Regions from separate parts of the Alkalihalobacterium sp. TH-98 genome, predicted to be linked through region 1. Evidence: riboswitches for the same ligand, from Rfam matches in the RefSeq annotation. Region 1 holds a riboswitch; each other region holds the start of a gene.
What was found. A riboswitch is a leader RNA that binds a small molecule or an ion and turns the genes downstream of it on or off. The one in region 1 is predicted to bind S-adenosylmethionine.

Region 1 (3,160 bases):
CTTATCGACTTTCTGATCATTATGCAGCAAGCGTGTTTGAAAAGAAAATTGTTCACTCATTTTATACATCCCCTCTATGAATTCACATGATTAAAGGCCTGATCTAAGTCGTCGATAAGATCTCGGCAATTTTCAATTCCTACTGAAAAACGTAACAAACGGTCGCACACCCCGTTTGCAATCCGTACCTCTATCGGCATATCCGCGTGGGTTTGTGTCGTCGGATACGTCATTAAGCTTTCCACTCCTCCAAGACTCTCTGCAAAAGAAATTAACTTTAATTGTTGTAAAAAAGGATTAACCCACTTAGCATCTTTAATACGGAAAGAAAGCATTCCACCGCGACCAGGATACAGGACTTCAGTTACTGCAGGATGTTTTTCTAAATACGCGGCAATTTCACGTGCATTTTTTTGATGTTGCTCCATCCGAAGAGTTAAGGTCTTCATTCCTCGTATTAGCAGCCACGAATCAAATGGACTTAATATGGCCCCCATTCCATTGTGGTAATAGGCTATTCGTTCACAAAGCTGTTCACCTTTACCTACAATTAACCCTGCAATTACATCATTATGTCCACCTAAATATTTAGAGGCACTATGAATAACGATATCAGCACCTTCATTTATTGGTTGCTGTAAAAGAGGTGTATAAAATGTGTTATCTACAATTAATAGGAGATTATGCTTTTTAGCTAATTGGCCTAGCACTGATAAATCCGCTTCTTGCATTAACGGGTTAGTTGGACTTTCGATAAATAATGCTTTTGTCTTTTTGGTGATTAATTTTTCAAATTCTACTAGGTTTCTAGGGTCACCATAAGCAAATGACAAGCCCCAATTTTTCCAACCATTTTCAAACAAACGATACGTCCCACCATATAAATCGCTTGAGGCTAATATTTCATCTCCTTGCTCAAATAGAGAAAACACAGTTTGAATTGCCGCCATACCTGAACTACAGGCAAATCCTTGATCACCCGACTCTAGTTGAGCGATAGCTTTTTCTAGTACTAACCTTGTTGGGTTTCCTGTTCTTGAATAATCAAAACCAGTTGACTCCCCGATTCCTGTATGACGGTACGCTGTTGAAAAATAAACAGGAGTGTTAATTGTTCCTGTATGTTCATCTAATCGGTTCCCAATTTGTACTAATTTTGTTTCTAGCTGATCTTTGTTCATCATAACTCTCCTCTACTCGTATCAATACAAAAAGCCTTCCTCTTATTAATAAGAAGAAGGCTAAGAAAACGATTTCTATTGGCTATACTTCTTCTTATCTATCAAGCTATACTGACGCTTGCTGGAATTAGCACCTGACTGTATAGATACAGCTGGTTGCTGAGACTTCAACGGGCCATTCCCTCCGTCTCTCTTGATAAGAAAATTAATTTTCAATTTTCACTTGTTACTAAATTACATGAATTATGCAAAAAAAGCAATAGGTTTTGTATGAATAACTTTTTTATTTTAAGCAGACCCCTTCCGCTTTTCTATTTTATTCAGGGGTTGCATCTATTTGTAAGTCATCTTCATTCCCACATACACAACGAATAAATCCTGTTTCATAGTTACCGTCTTTTCCTCGGCTTCCGCGAAGGATAAATTTTTCACCACATTTTTGACAACGAATTACAACACGATATCTTGTGTTTTCAGTCATATTTACACCCCTAACACTCGATCTAGTTTGCCATTTTCACTTTGTGTATACTAAACGTCCACAAGCCAATCATAAATAAAAGCATCGTAATGTGAATATATCTGTCCATTGTTAATAATATTAAATCATAGCTTCCGTGAAGTAAAATGGGAAGCAATAATGAAAATAGCACATAGCGATTACGACGCTTTCTTGAAAACTTCGCTTTCCCCAGATAATACCCCATGATTACTCCAAACAACGCATGACTACTTACGGGAAATAAAGCTCTAAGCCAAGCTGTTTCTAGACCATTTGCTATTATATAAAAAAAGTTTTCTACAGAGGCAAACCCTAATGAAATAGAGACCCCGTAAATAATACCATCATATGTTTTATTAAAAGTTGCATGCTTATACGCAAAGAAAAAAAGGAGAAACCATTTAAAGAACTCTTCAGTAAACGCATACCCGAGAAAAGCAATCGTAAACTCCGAGGTAAATACGCCTTCCACTTCAAATGCATATTGAATGACCATGACTGGAAACACCAAGAGAGCTCCTATAATAAATGTTTTTATGATCATTAGCAATGCTTGGTGACTGACATCATTTTTTAGATAAAAATAACAAAATAAAGCCATGGCTGGACCAGTGGTTGCCGTTATGAGCGAAAACAACGTTCTTCCAATCCTCTCTGAACATCAATCAATTCTTTATATTTTAAACCCTTTTTCTATGTCTTCCCCAGATGAAATTAATACAGCAAGCTTTATTCTTGCTTTTTTTGAATCGTAGTCCTTTCCTAAGAAAACACCTCTTAATTTCAAGTCATGGGCACTACCACGATAGTCATAGGAAGTATGTACTTGTCCTTCTTCAGCACTAGTAGTAACAACTACTTGAACTCCTGCTTTTATAGCTTCCGAAAGATCATCTACCATGTGCGGAGATACTTGCCCTCTTCCTACCCCTTCAAGGACGATTCCTTTTGCTCCCTCGCTCACGGCACATCTTATAAATTTACCATCTGCACCTGCATAGCATTTAATAATTTCCACGTGAGGGAGGTGGTCATTAATTACATAGCAGTCTCTTTCTAGTGGTTTTTGATAAACACTTACAACGTCATTATCGATAATTCCTAAATAACCATAACCAAATGATTCAAATCCTTGCATATTTGATGCATGCACCTTCTTTACATATTTAGCTGACCAGATACGCTCATTAAATACAATCACTGTCCCAATATTATCTAGGCTTTTATCGACTGCAACATATATTGAATTTCTAAGATTTGAATAAACGTCCGTTCCGAGATCATCAGGTGAGCGTTGCGAACCTGTCACAACGATCTTTCTTTGGTCGGTAACAGCTAAATCTAAAAAGTAAGCTGTTTCCTCCAACGAATCTGTGCCATGGGTAACGACAATCCCGCTTACTGATTGATCTTCAAACACTTCATCGATTTTCCTTTTTAATTCGAGCATCCGATCAAAATCGATATGCATGCTTGG
Region 2 (3,160 bases), on a different contig from region 1:
TACGCCTGAAGGAGCACGTGACTATTTAGTACCAAGTCGTGTGCACCATGGTGAATTTTATGCACTTCCGCAATCACCACAGCTTTTTAAACAGTTATTGATGGTATCTGGATTCGAACGTTACTATCAAATCGTTCGTTGTTTCCGTGACGAAGATTTACGAGCAGACCGTCAACCAGAATTTACTCAAGTCGATATCGAGACTTCGTTCATGGATAAAGAAGACTTACTTGCCATGATGGAAAACATGATGGCAAAAATCATGAAGGAACTAAAAGGAATTGAAGTTTCAACTCCTTTCCAGCGTTTAACGTATGATGAAGCAATGAATCGATATGGGTCAGATAAGCCAGATACACGCTTTGGCTTAGAGTTATCCGAGTTAACAGATGTAATGAAAAACTCACAGTTTAAAGTGTTTGCTAATGCGATTGCTAACGGTGGAATTGTAAAAGGTTTGAATGTAAAAGGGGCAGCTACAAAACTGACTCGTAAAGAAATTGATGATTTAGCACATTTTGTAGCTATTTATGGTGCAAAAGGTTTAGCTTGGCTTAAAGTCGAAGAAAACGAGTTAAAAGGACCAATCGCAAAATTCTTAAGCGAAGAAGAGGCTGCAGGCATGCGTGAAGCGATGAGTGCTGAACCGGGCGATTTATTATTTTTTGCAGCGGATAAGAAACAAGTTGTGTATGACAGCTTAGGTGCACTTCGTCTTAAATTTGGTAAAGACCTAGACTTAATCGATAAATCTAAATTCAATTTCTTATGGGTAGTTGATTTCCCACTTGTAGAATTTGATGAAGATGCTAATCGTTACGTCGCTCTTCACCATCCATTTACTAGTCCAAAAACAGAAGATCTACATCTGCTTGATACGGATCCAGGTCAAGTACGTGCAGAAGCATATGACCTAGTTTTAAACGGATATGAACTTGGTGGAGGGTCTCAACGTATTTATCAGCGTGATGTACAAGTAAAAATGTTCTCTGCTCTTGGTTTCTCTGAAGAAGAAGCTAAAGAACAATTTGGTTTTCTTTTAGATGCCTTTGAATATGGTACACCACCACACGGCGGAATTGCGTTAGGACTAGATCGCCTTATTATGCTATTAGCAGGCCGAAACAACTTGCGTGATACAATCGCATTTCCTAAGACAGCTAGTGCAAGTTGTTTATTAACTAATGCACCAAGTTCGGTTAGTGAGGCACAATTACGTGAGCTGAACTTATCTACCGTTCCTAAAAAAGAGGAAGAAAAGAAAGTTCAAATATAAACTTTAAGTTGACAAAGATAGAATAATCGCATTATAATCATAACTATTAAAATTCAAATAATTAGTTGTAAATATAAAACTTATCACGAGAGGCTGAGGGACTGACCCGATGACGCCCGGCAACCGGTTTGTATGCCAGACAAACAAAGGTGCTAATTTCAGCAGAGCAATTGCTCTGAAAGATAAGTGGAGGCGTTTTTAAAAAAAACCTTTCCCTTATCGGAAAGGTTTTTTTATTTTATGCACAAATAGTTGGTGTAGATGTTTGAAGAATAGAGCCGGTACTAAGTATAAATGAACGGTAATGCAATGCTTGAGGAGTTAACGGGGCGCAAGTTAGTGTTTTATATAAGGAGGAGCTTAGGATGTTAAATGTTGGGGTTATCGGGTTCGGAACAGTCGGTTCGGGTATTTATGAGAGGTTACTGAATTCAAGAGAGGAACTAAAGGAGATATTTCAAACTGAAGTTCAGGTGACAAAAATTCTCGTGAAGGACGATACAAAAGATCGTGGTTATACTCAAGTAAAAACACTTATAACAAGTGACCCTAATGAGTTTTTTAATCAACAGTACGATATTGTCTTTGAAGCAATTGGCGGGGTTGAACCTGCTAAAGGCTATATTGTGAAGCTCATTCAATCAGGTACAGCGATTATTACAGCAAATAAAGAATTAATTGCAAAGCACGGTAAAGAACTTGAAGAGCTTGCTCGCCAAAACGGGGTTTATTTAGGATTTGAAGCGGCTGTTGGTGGCGGAATACCGATTGTGAATAGCTTCAAAACGTTATTTTCTACAACCCCGATTCATTCTGTGACGGGAATATTGAATGGGACAACGAATTATATTTTAACGGAAATGAAAGAGAAAAATCGGTCGTTTGCTGATGTGTTAGCAGAAGCGCAACAATTAGGTTATGCCGAGGCGGATCCTACAGATGATATTGAAGGATATGATGCATTATATAAACTCCAAATTTTAAGTCGTCTTGCGTTTAACTCATGGCCGAATGAAAATAACTTTTCCTGTAAGGGGATTAATGTCATTGAGGAGGAGGCGATGGATTTTGCGGAAAGAAATGAATTAGCGATAAAATTGATTGCTAGAACCTCCATTGAAGCTGGGGTTATTCATGGGTTTGTATCACCTGCATTCGTTACAAAAGATCATCCGTTATATAATATTAACGGAGTGACGAACGGTGTCTGTATTGACGGTGCAACCATTGACCGTATTACGATGAGCGGTCCAGGTGCAGGGAAGAATGCAACAGCAAATAGTATGGTAGAAGATTTTGTTCTGCATGAGCAATTTCAAGGGTTTAATCGTCCATTAAGTCAACAACAAAACGATAGAGCCAACGATGAATTGAGTGTAATTGTCTTTGTTTCCGAACCAGAAAAGGAACAATTCTATGCGGATTTACTAAGTATATCAAGCGAGGTTGAAATCGAAACCGGTTTTTACGAAAAGCAAGCGGTGATCCTTAAATTAACTAAAGGCAAGTCCTTGAATGACTTACCTCCTTTATTACAGCAAGTCAGCTACCCGTTATTAGGTAAGGTAGCTGTTAATAAAGTCGCTTTACCTTCTTAAATGTATCAATAAAAGGAGTTGGATTGGTTTTTACGAGATGTGGTAAAACACCTTGATTTGTATGCAAATACAAAAAGCCAATCTTTTCTGTTGCTTGACGGTAAGAAATATCAAATACATGTTCTAAAAGAAACTCTTTGTCTCGTGAGCGAATTTTATCATTGAAGAGCTCCATGTCGAAGTTTCTTTCGACTGTGTACTTCTTCGTATATTCGATTTTTTGTTCGACTTCAATGCAAACTTGTGTTGTAATAGGCTTCATGGAAAACATCCTTTATAAAAAAGA
Region 3 (3,160 bases), on a different contig from region 1:
CTATTATATACGTGAACTCGGATATGACGACCAGGTAAACGGGAAAGTAATTGCAATGACAGCGATGGCGTCAGCAATCTTTTTATTACCAGCTGGAATTATGAGTGATAAAGTAGGTCGAAAAAAAGTTATATTAGTTGGGGCAATCTTTGCTTCTGTTACGATGTTAACACGATCCGTATTAGAAGCGGAATCGCTGCTTCTTGTTAGTGCGTTTGCCACAGGGATTTTTATGTCGTTTATTCAAGTGTCTTCTATACCGCTTTTAGCGGAAAACTCTACAGAAAAGCAAAGGGTTCATTTATTTAGCTTTAATTTTGCCCTCATCATGGTTGCAAATGTCATAGGGAATGCATTAGGTGGTACGTTAAGTGATGTCTTACAGGCATTATTTTCGTTTAGTGCGTTGTGGAGTGTACGAATTACATTGCTCGTGGGGTCCATATTTTTCTTTACATCTCTCATTCCAATTATGAAGATTAACGAAGAAAGAAAACTTAAGACCGAAAAAACAGCAGCAAGTTCATTTAAAAATATTTTTAAAACACAAAAGTCCGGGCTAAAAATGATCGCTCTTTTTGCCATTGCACAGTTAATTATTGGCTTTGGTTCCGGTCTTGTTATACCGTATTTGAACATATATTTTACAGACCGCTTTGAAATTAGCAAATCACTTGTCGGTATTATCTTATCTTTAGGTCAAGCGATGACAGCCGTTGCGTTTATGATTGGTCCTGCCGTTGTAAAACGTTTTGGTGAAGTTCGTGCGGTAGTTATTTTACAGTTAGCATCCTTACCTTTCCTTTTACTTACAGCTTATACAGAAAATTTATGGTTGGCAGTTATTGGTTTCCTTTTCCGTCAAGCACTAATGAATGCCGGAAACCCTATTCAGATGTCATTAATGATGAGAAGTGTAGATGACTCAATTAAGGGGTTAGCTAACTCAGTAGGGCAAATGGTCTTCCAACTCGGCTGGGCAGTCATGGGACCGGTTTCGATGACGCTTGTCATGATGTACGGGGCGTATTACGGTTATGCTATCGTTTTTACGATTACAGGTTGTTTGTATTTAATTGGTTCGATTTATTTTTATTTAGTATTTAGAAAAGTTAAATAAACATTTATTTAAAACCTGTTGACAACAATTTTCGACACATGTTATTATTCTTTCATTGAGTAAAGTAATTTAATAGCTTCAAGCTCTTATCCAGAGTGGTGGAGGGACTGGCCCGAAGAAACCCGGCAACCTTTGAAAACATGAAAATGTGTTAAGAAAGGTGCTAAATCCTGCAAGGTGAAATGCCTTGAAAGATGAGAGAAAGGACACTAACATTGTGACTAAACCTTTCTGTTCATCTGTTGACGGGAAGGTTTTTTTTATTACCAACACTTACCTACTATCTCTATATAGGAGTTTGCAAGCCTTATTACTAGTAAGCCAATAGGAAAAATATAGATAGATAAATAGATAGATAAGATGGCGAGAGAGAAAAAACGATTAAAGGAGGCACCATGATAAATTTAAGCGGCATTCGCAAACTTTTTAAAACGAAAGATGGAATTGTTACAGCGGTCGACCGTGTTGACTTAGAAATTAAAGACGGAGAAATATTCGGGATCATCGGTTACAGTGGTGCTGGAAAAAGTACTTTAATTCGTATGCTGAATAGCCTTGAGCGTCCGTCTGAAGGAACAGTTACTATTGCCGGTAAAGAGATGTCTTCGTTAAAAGGGAAATCTCTACGTAAAGCACGGCAAGAAATTAGTATGATTTTTCAGCACTTTAACTTATTGTGGTCGAGAACCGTAAGTGAGAATATAGGCTTCCCATTAGAAATAGCAGGCGTACCGAAAGAACAGCGTCAAAAACGAGTGGAAGAACTGATTAAACTCGTCGGTCTAGAAGGAAGAGGCGGTTCGTATCCTTCTCAGCTTAGTGGCGGGCAGAAGCAACGGGTTGGGATTGCTAGAGCGCTCGCGAACAATCCGAAAGTTCTCCTTTGTGATGAAGCGACTTCAGCATTAGATCCAAAAACAACGGACTCAATCCTAGAACTACTCGTAGATATTAATAAAAAACTCGGCTTAACGATCGTTTTGATTACACACGAGATGCATGTCATTCGAAAGATTTGTCACCGTGTCGCTGTCATGGAAGCCGGGAAAGTTGTTGAGATGGGGCCTGTTCTGGATGTATTTAAAAACCCGCAAGCTGGAATTACAAAACAATTTGTAAAACAGGTGACAGATCCAGAGGAAACGAAGGAAACGATCTCTCATATTATTGAAGATGAATCGGGAAAAGTCGTTCAATTAAGTTTTATAGGGGAAGAGACGGAAAAGCCCCTCATTACGAAAATTATTCGGAAGTTTGATATAGAAGTTAATATTCTACAAGGTAAAATTTCGCAGACGCAAGAAGGGGCATACGGAACACTGTTTATCCAGATTGATGGAGATGTCGTAGAAATTGATCGTGCGATTGCTTTCATTCGTGAAGAAGGAGTACAAGTGGAGGTGATCGATCATGTTTAATGAATGGTTTGCAAAAATGAAATGGGACAAGTTGTGGGAAGCAACGGTCGAAACCATTTATATGACATCAATTTCCGTTGTAGCCACATTCGCCATTGGGCTTGTTTTAGGACTTATCTTATATTTAACAAGTAAAGGAAACCTGTGGGAAAACCGTCCCGCTAATCTAATCGTAAGTACGATTGTCAATGTGTTCAGGTCTATTCCTTTTATCATTTTAATTGTACTACTCATCCCATTTACGAGAATGTTAATGGGAACGATGTTAGGAGCAAATGCAGCGCTTCCTGCTTTAATTATTGGTGCGGCTCCTTTCTATGCCCGTATGGTGGAAATCGCCTTAAGAGAAATTGATAAAGGTGTTATTGAAGCCTCACAATCGATGGGGGCAACAAACTGGCAAATTATTTATAAGGTGTTAATTCCAGAGTCTTTACCTGCGTTAATCTCAGGGATCACGGTAACCGCAATTGCTTTAGTTAGTTACACAGCGATGGCAGGGGTTATCGGTGCTGGAGGTCTTGGTCACTTTGCCTATTTAGAAGGTTTCCAACGAAACAATACAACTGTTACCATGGTGGCAACAATCACAATCTTATTGATCGTATTCATTATTCAATGG
Region 4 (3,160 bases), on a different contig from region 1:
GCAAAGCCGCGGAAAACAAAAAGTTCTTCTTGTTCTTTTAAGTAGTTCATTACTTTGTTATATAATTTAGTAAATACTTCTTTTTCAATTGGTTGGTTAACAGAACCCCAGTCAATTTTGTCTTTAACTGAGTCTTCCATAACGATAAATTTATCTTTAGGTGAGCGTCCAGTGTATTTTCCCGTAGCTACACTTAATGCACCTGTTGAAGTTAAAGCACCTTCATTTCTCATTAGTGACCTTTCGACTAATTTAGAAACAGGAAGATCTAGGTGAACATTCTCTCCTCGTAAAATATGCTCTAATTCAGTAGCGAAGCTAATTGTACTCATTGGTCACAAAACCCTCTCTTTTTTATATTTTATAATTATGTTAGTTAGGATTAACAATTAATTTTTTATGTTGAAATTAGTATAACACATTTTACTAAATAGTCTATACTATTATTTCAATTTGTGTGCAAATAAGTTGAAAAATCATGTGTCTAATTTAGTATGGGGTTTATTATATATGAAGGAAAACAGTTTTTGTAACTTGGAAACGCTTTTATAAAGTATCATAATGTTTAAACCTGTATATATAATTGTACCATTCATAAACGCAATCTACTGTTAAAAAAGTTACATTTTAAAGGAATAAAAAAATTAAGAAAAGTACGGCAAATGGATAAGTCATAAGTGAAAAATAGAATTAGGACTAGTAATCATGTGGCCTTTTTATCTATGCTGCATAGTATAGAGGGAAAAGGAGGGAGTGCAGTGGACAGTATTTCAATAATGGACCTTGCGACCGTTTCAGCTGTCGTTGCTGCATTAGTTACGGTTGTAGGAAATGCTTTTAATATTGATAAAAAGTATCGTGCATTGCTAGCCATCGGAGTAGCCTGTCTATTATGGTTTATTCCGAGAGAATGGGGAAATGAAGTGCTAGTTGCTTTAGTGATCGGTTTAACGGCGAGTGGTGTGTACAGTCAGGTGAAACCGAGAGATAATCAAAATGAATTATTAAGGATGCAAATGCGTGAAGAAATTAGAGAAGAACAGGATCAACAAAGGCAAAACCAGATGCAACCAAACCAAAACATGAATCATTATCAAACGACTAATCAACGTTCCAATCGTAATCCTAACCAAAATCAAAATCAAAACCAAAATGTAAACCATAACAATAATCAAGATATAGATACACCTTATTAACCTCATTTTATATTTTGTTTTTTTCGACTTTTATAGATGTCAACTAGCAATAGTTGACATCTTTTACTATGTAAGTTATGATATGTCGCGAACGGATACTCTTATCCCGAGTCGGTGGAGGGACAGGCCCGAAGAAACCCAGCAACCAACACCTAGAAAAAAGGTGAAAAGGTGCTAACCTGCAAAGCGCATGCTTTGAACGATAAGAGGTTAAAGGTGATAAGTCTAACCCTTTTCCTCATGAGGAAAAGGGTTTTCATGGCTATATATGTCTTAATTTTTTACTCACGATGGTGAGGGAATGAGTGCCGTATCAATATTTAACACATTTTATGGGGAAGCTACTTTTATAGGATTGTATTCACCCTAAAAGATGTGTAAAAGGAGGATACTGTTAGATGGTAGAAAAGAAAAGTCGTCGCTTATTCACTTCAGAATCAGTGACAGAAGGGCATCCCGATAAAATTTGTGACCAAATTTCGGATGCGATTCTAGATGCAATCTTAACAAATGATGCGAATGCACGTGTAGCTTGTGAAACTTCAGTAACTACAGGGCTAGTACTTGTAGCGGGTGAGATTACGACAAGTACATACGTTGATATTCCGAAGATCGTTCGTGAAACGGTTCAAAACATTGGCTATACGCGAGCGAAGTACGGATTTGACTCTGAAACGTGTGCCGTATTAACTTCAATTGATGAGCAATCTGCAGATATTGCTCAGGGGGTAGACCAAGCCCTTGAGGCTCGTGAAGGACAAATGTCTGATGAAGAGATTGAAGCGATCGGTGCTGGAGACCAAGGATTAATGTTTGGTTACGCTGATAACGAAACGGAAGAATTAATGCCGCTTCCAATTTCTTTAGCACACAAATTATCTCGACGCCTGACTGAAGTACGTAAAGAGGACATCCTTCCATATTTACGACCAGATGGAAAAACACAAGTAACCGTAGAATATGATGAGAACGGAAAGCCGGCAAGAATTGACACGATCGTTATTTCTACTCAACATCACCCTGAAGTAACGTTAGAACAAATTCAACGTAATATTAAAGAGTATGTCATTAAACCAGTTGTCCCTGCTGAGTTAATTGATGAACAAACAAAATACTTTATTAATCCAACGGGTCGTTTTGTAATTGGTGGACCTCAAGGAGATGCTGGATTAACAGGACGTAAGATTATTGTTGATACCTATGGTGGTTATGCTCGTCATGGTGGGGGAGCATTCTCAGGTAAGGATCCAACAAAGGTTGACCGTTCTGGTGCATATGCAGCTCGTTACGTTGCTAAAAATATCGTAGCTGCCGGTTTAGCTGATCGTTGCGAAGTACAACTTGCTTATGCCATTGGTGTTGCACAACCAGTATCCATCTCAGTTGATACGTTTGGAACAGGTAAAGTATCAGAAGAAGTACTAGTAGGACTTGTTCGTAAGCACTTTGATCTTCGTCCAGCTGGTATTATCAAAATGCTAGATCTTCGTCGTCCGATCTATAAGCAAACTGCTGCTTACGGTCACTTTGGACGTAATGATATTGATCTTCCTTGGGAGCAAACAGATAAAGCGGATGTTTTAAGAACAGAAGCACTATAATATAGGAAAGAAAGGAGCGAATTTTCGCTCCTTTTTTTTATGATAAGGTTTTGAAGAGGTCTACCACCAGCGCCTTGTCTCAGTTAGAAGAAGCCAGCTTAATGTGTGAACGTGACATTTCGTAAGCTTTCTCATATTGGATCAGAAGGTTGTCAAAGATAACTTCCCATGATTGTGTTCTGGCATACTTTCTTGCTTCATAGCCCATCTGTAAGCGCAGCGTATGGTCAGTTAATAGTTTTTCAATGGCATCAATAAAGGATTGTGTTTTTTTCGCTTCACAAATTAATCCTGTTTTTTCATGATGTACAATCTCAGTGACGCCACCTCTGTTGGCGACAATCGCCGGTGTTCCTGATGCTA

Region 2: it holds a riboswitch for S-adenosylmethionine, as region 1 does, so the genes downstream of both, AC2VNP_RS15310 (homoserine dehydrogenase) here and AC2VNP_RS03335 (methionine biosynthesis PLP-dependent protein) in region 1, are expected to answer to the same signal.
Region 3: it holds a riboswitch for S-adenosylmethionine, as region 1 does, so the genes downstream of both, AC2VNP_RS07400 (methionine ABC transporter ATP-binding protein) here and AC2VNP_RS03335 (methionine biosynthesis PLP-dependent protein) in region 1, are expected to answer to the same signal.
Region 4: it holds a riboswitch for S-adenosylmethionine, as region 1 does, so the genes downstream of both, metK (methionine adenosyltransferase) here and AC2VNP_RS03335 (methionine biosynthesis PLP-dependent protein) in region 1, are expected to answer to the same signal.

The regions. Positions count from the first base shown of each region.
Region 1 is NZ_JBYCKM010000009.1:27,780-30,939, forward strand. Features, by position in the region: gene metC (cystathionine beta-lyase) at 1-60, opposite strand, end outside; gene AC2VNP_RS03335 (methionine biosynthesis PLP-dependent protein) at 75-1,181, opposite strand; SAM riboswitch class I at 1,273-1,384, opposite strand; gene AC2VNP_RS03340 (hypothetical protein) at 1,498-1,662, opposite strand; gene prsW (glutamic-type intramembrane protease PrsW) at 1,685-2,320, opposite strand; gene AC2VNP_RS03350 (asparaginase) at 2,357-3,160, opposite strand, start outside.
Region 2 is NZ_JBYCKM010000044.1:50,690-53,849, forward strand. Features, by position in the region: gene aspS (aspartate--tRNA ligase) at 1-1,276, shown strand, start outside; SAM riboswitch class I at 1,354-1,465, shown strand; gene AC2VNP_RS15310 (homoserine dehydrogenase) at 1,642-2,874, shown strand; gene AC2VNP_RS15315 (hypothetical protein) at 2,849-3,136, opposite strand.
Region 3 is NZ_JBYCKM010000017.1:41,344-44,503, forward strand. Features, by position in the region: gene AC2VNP_RS07395 (MFS transporter) at 1-1,120, shown strand, start outside; SAM riboswitch class I at 1,204-1,321, shown strand; gene AC2VNP_RS07400 (methionine ABC transporter ATP-binding protein) at 1,516-2,538, shown strand; gene AC2VNP_RS07405 (methionine ABC transporter permease) at 2,531-3,160, shown strand, end outside.
Region 4 is NZ_JBYCKM010000004.1:71,634-74,793, reverse strand. Features, by position in the region: gene pckA (phosphoenolpyruvate carboxykinase (ATP)) at 1-332, opposite strand, end outside; gene AC2VNP_RS00910 (hypothetical protein) at 759-1,196, shown strand; SAM riboswitch class I at 1,295-1,405, shown strand; gene metK (methionine adenosyltransferase) at 1,595-2,797, shown strand; gene AC2VNP_RS00900 (glycosyltransferase family 4 protein) at 2,877-3,160, opposite strand, start outside.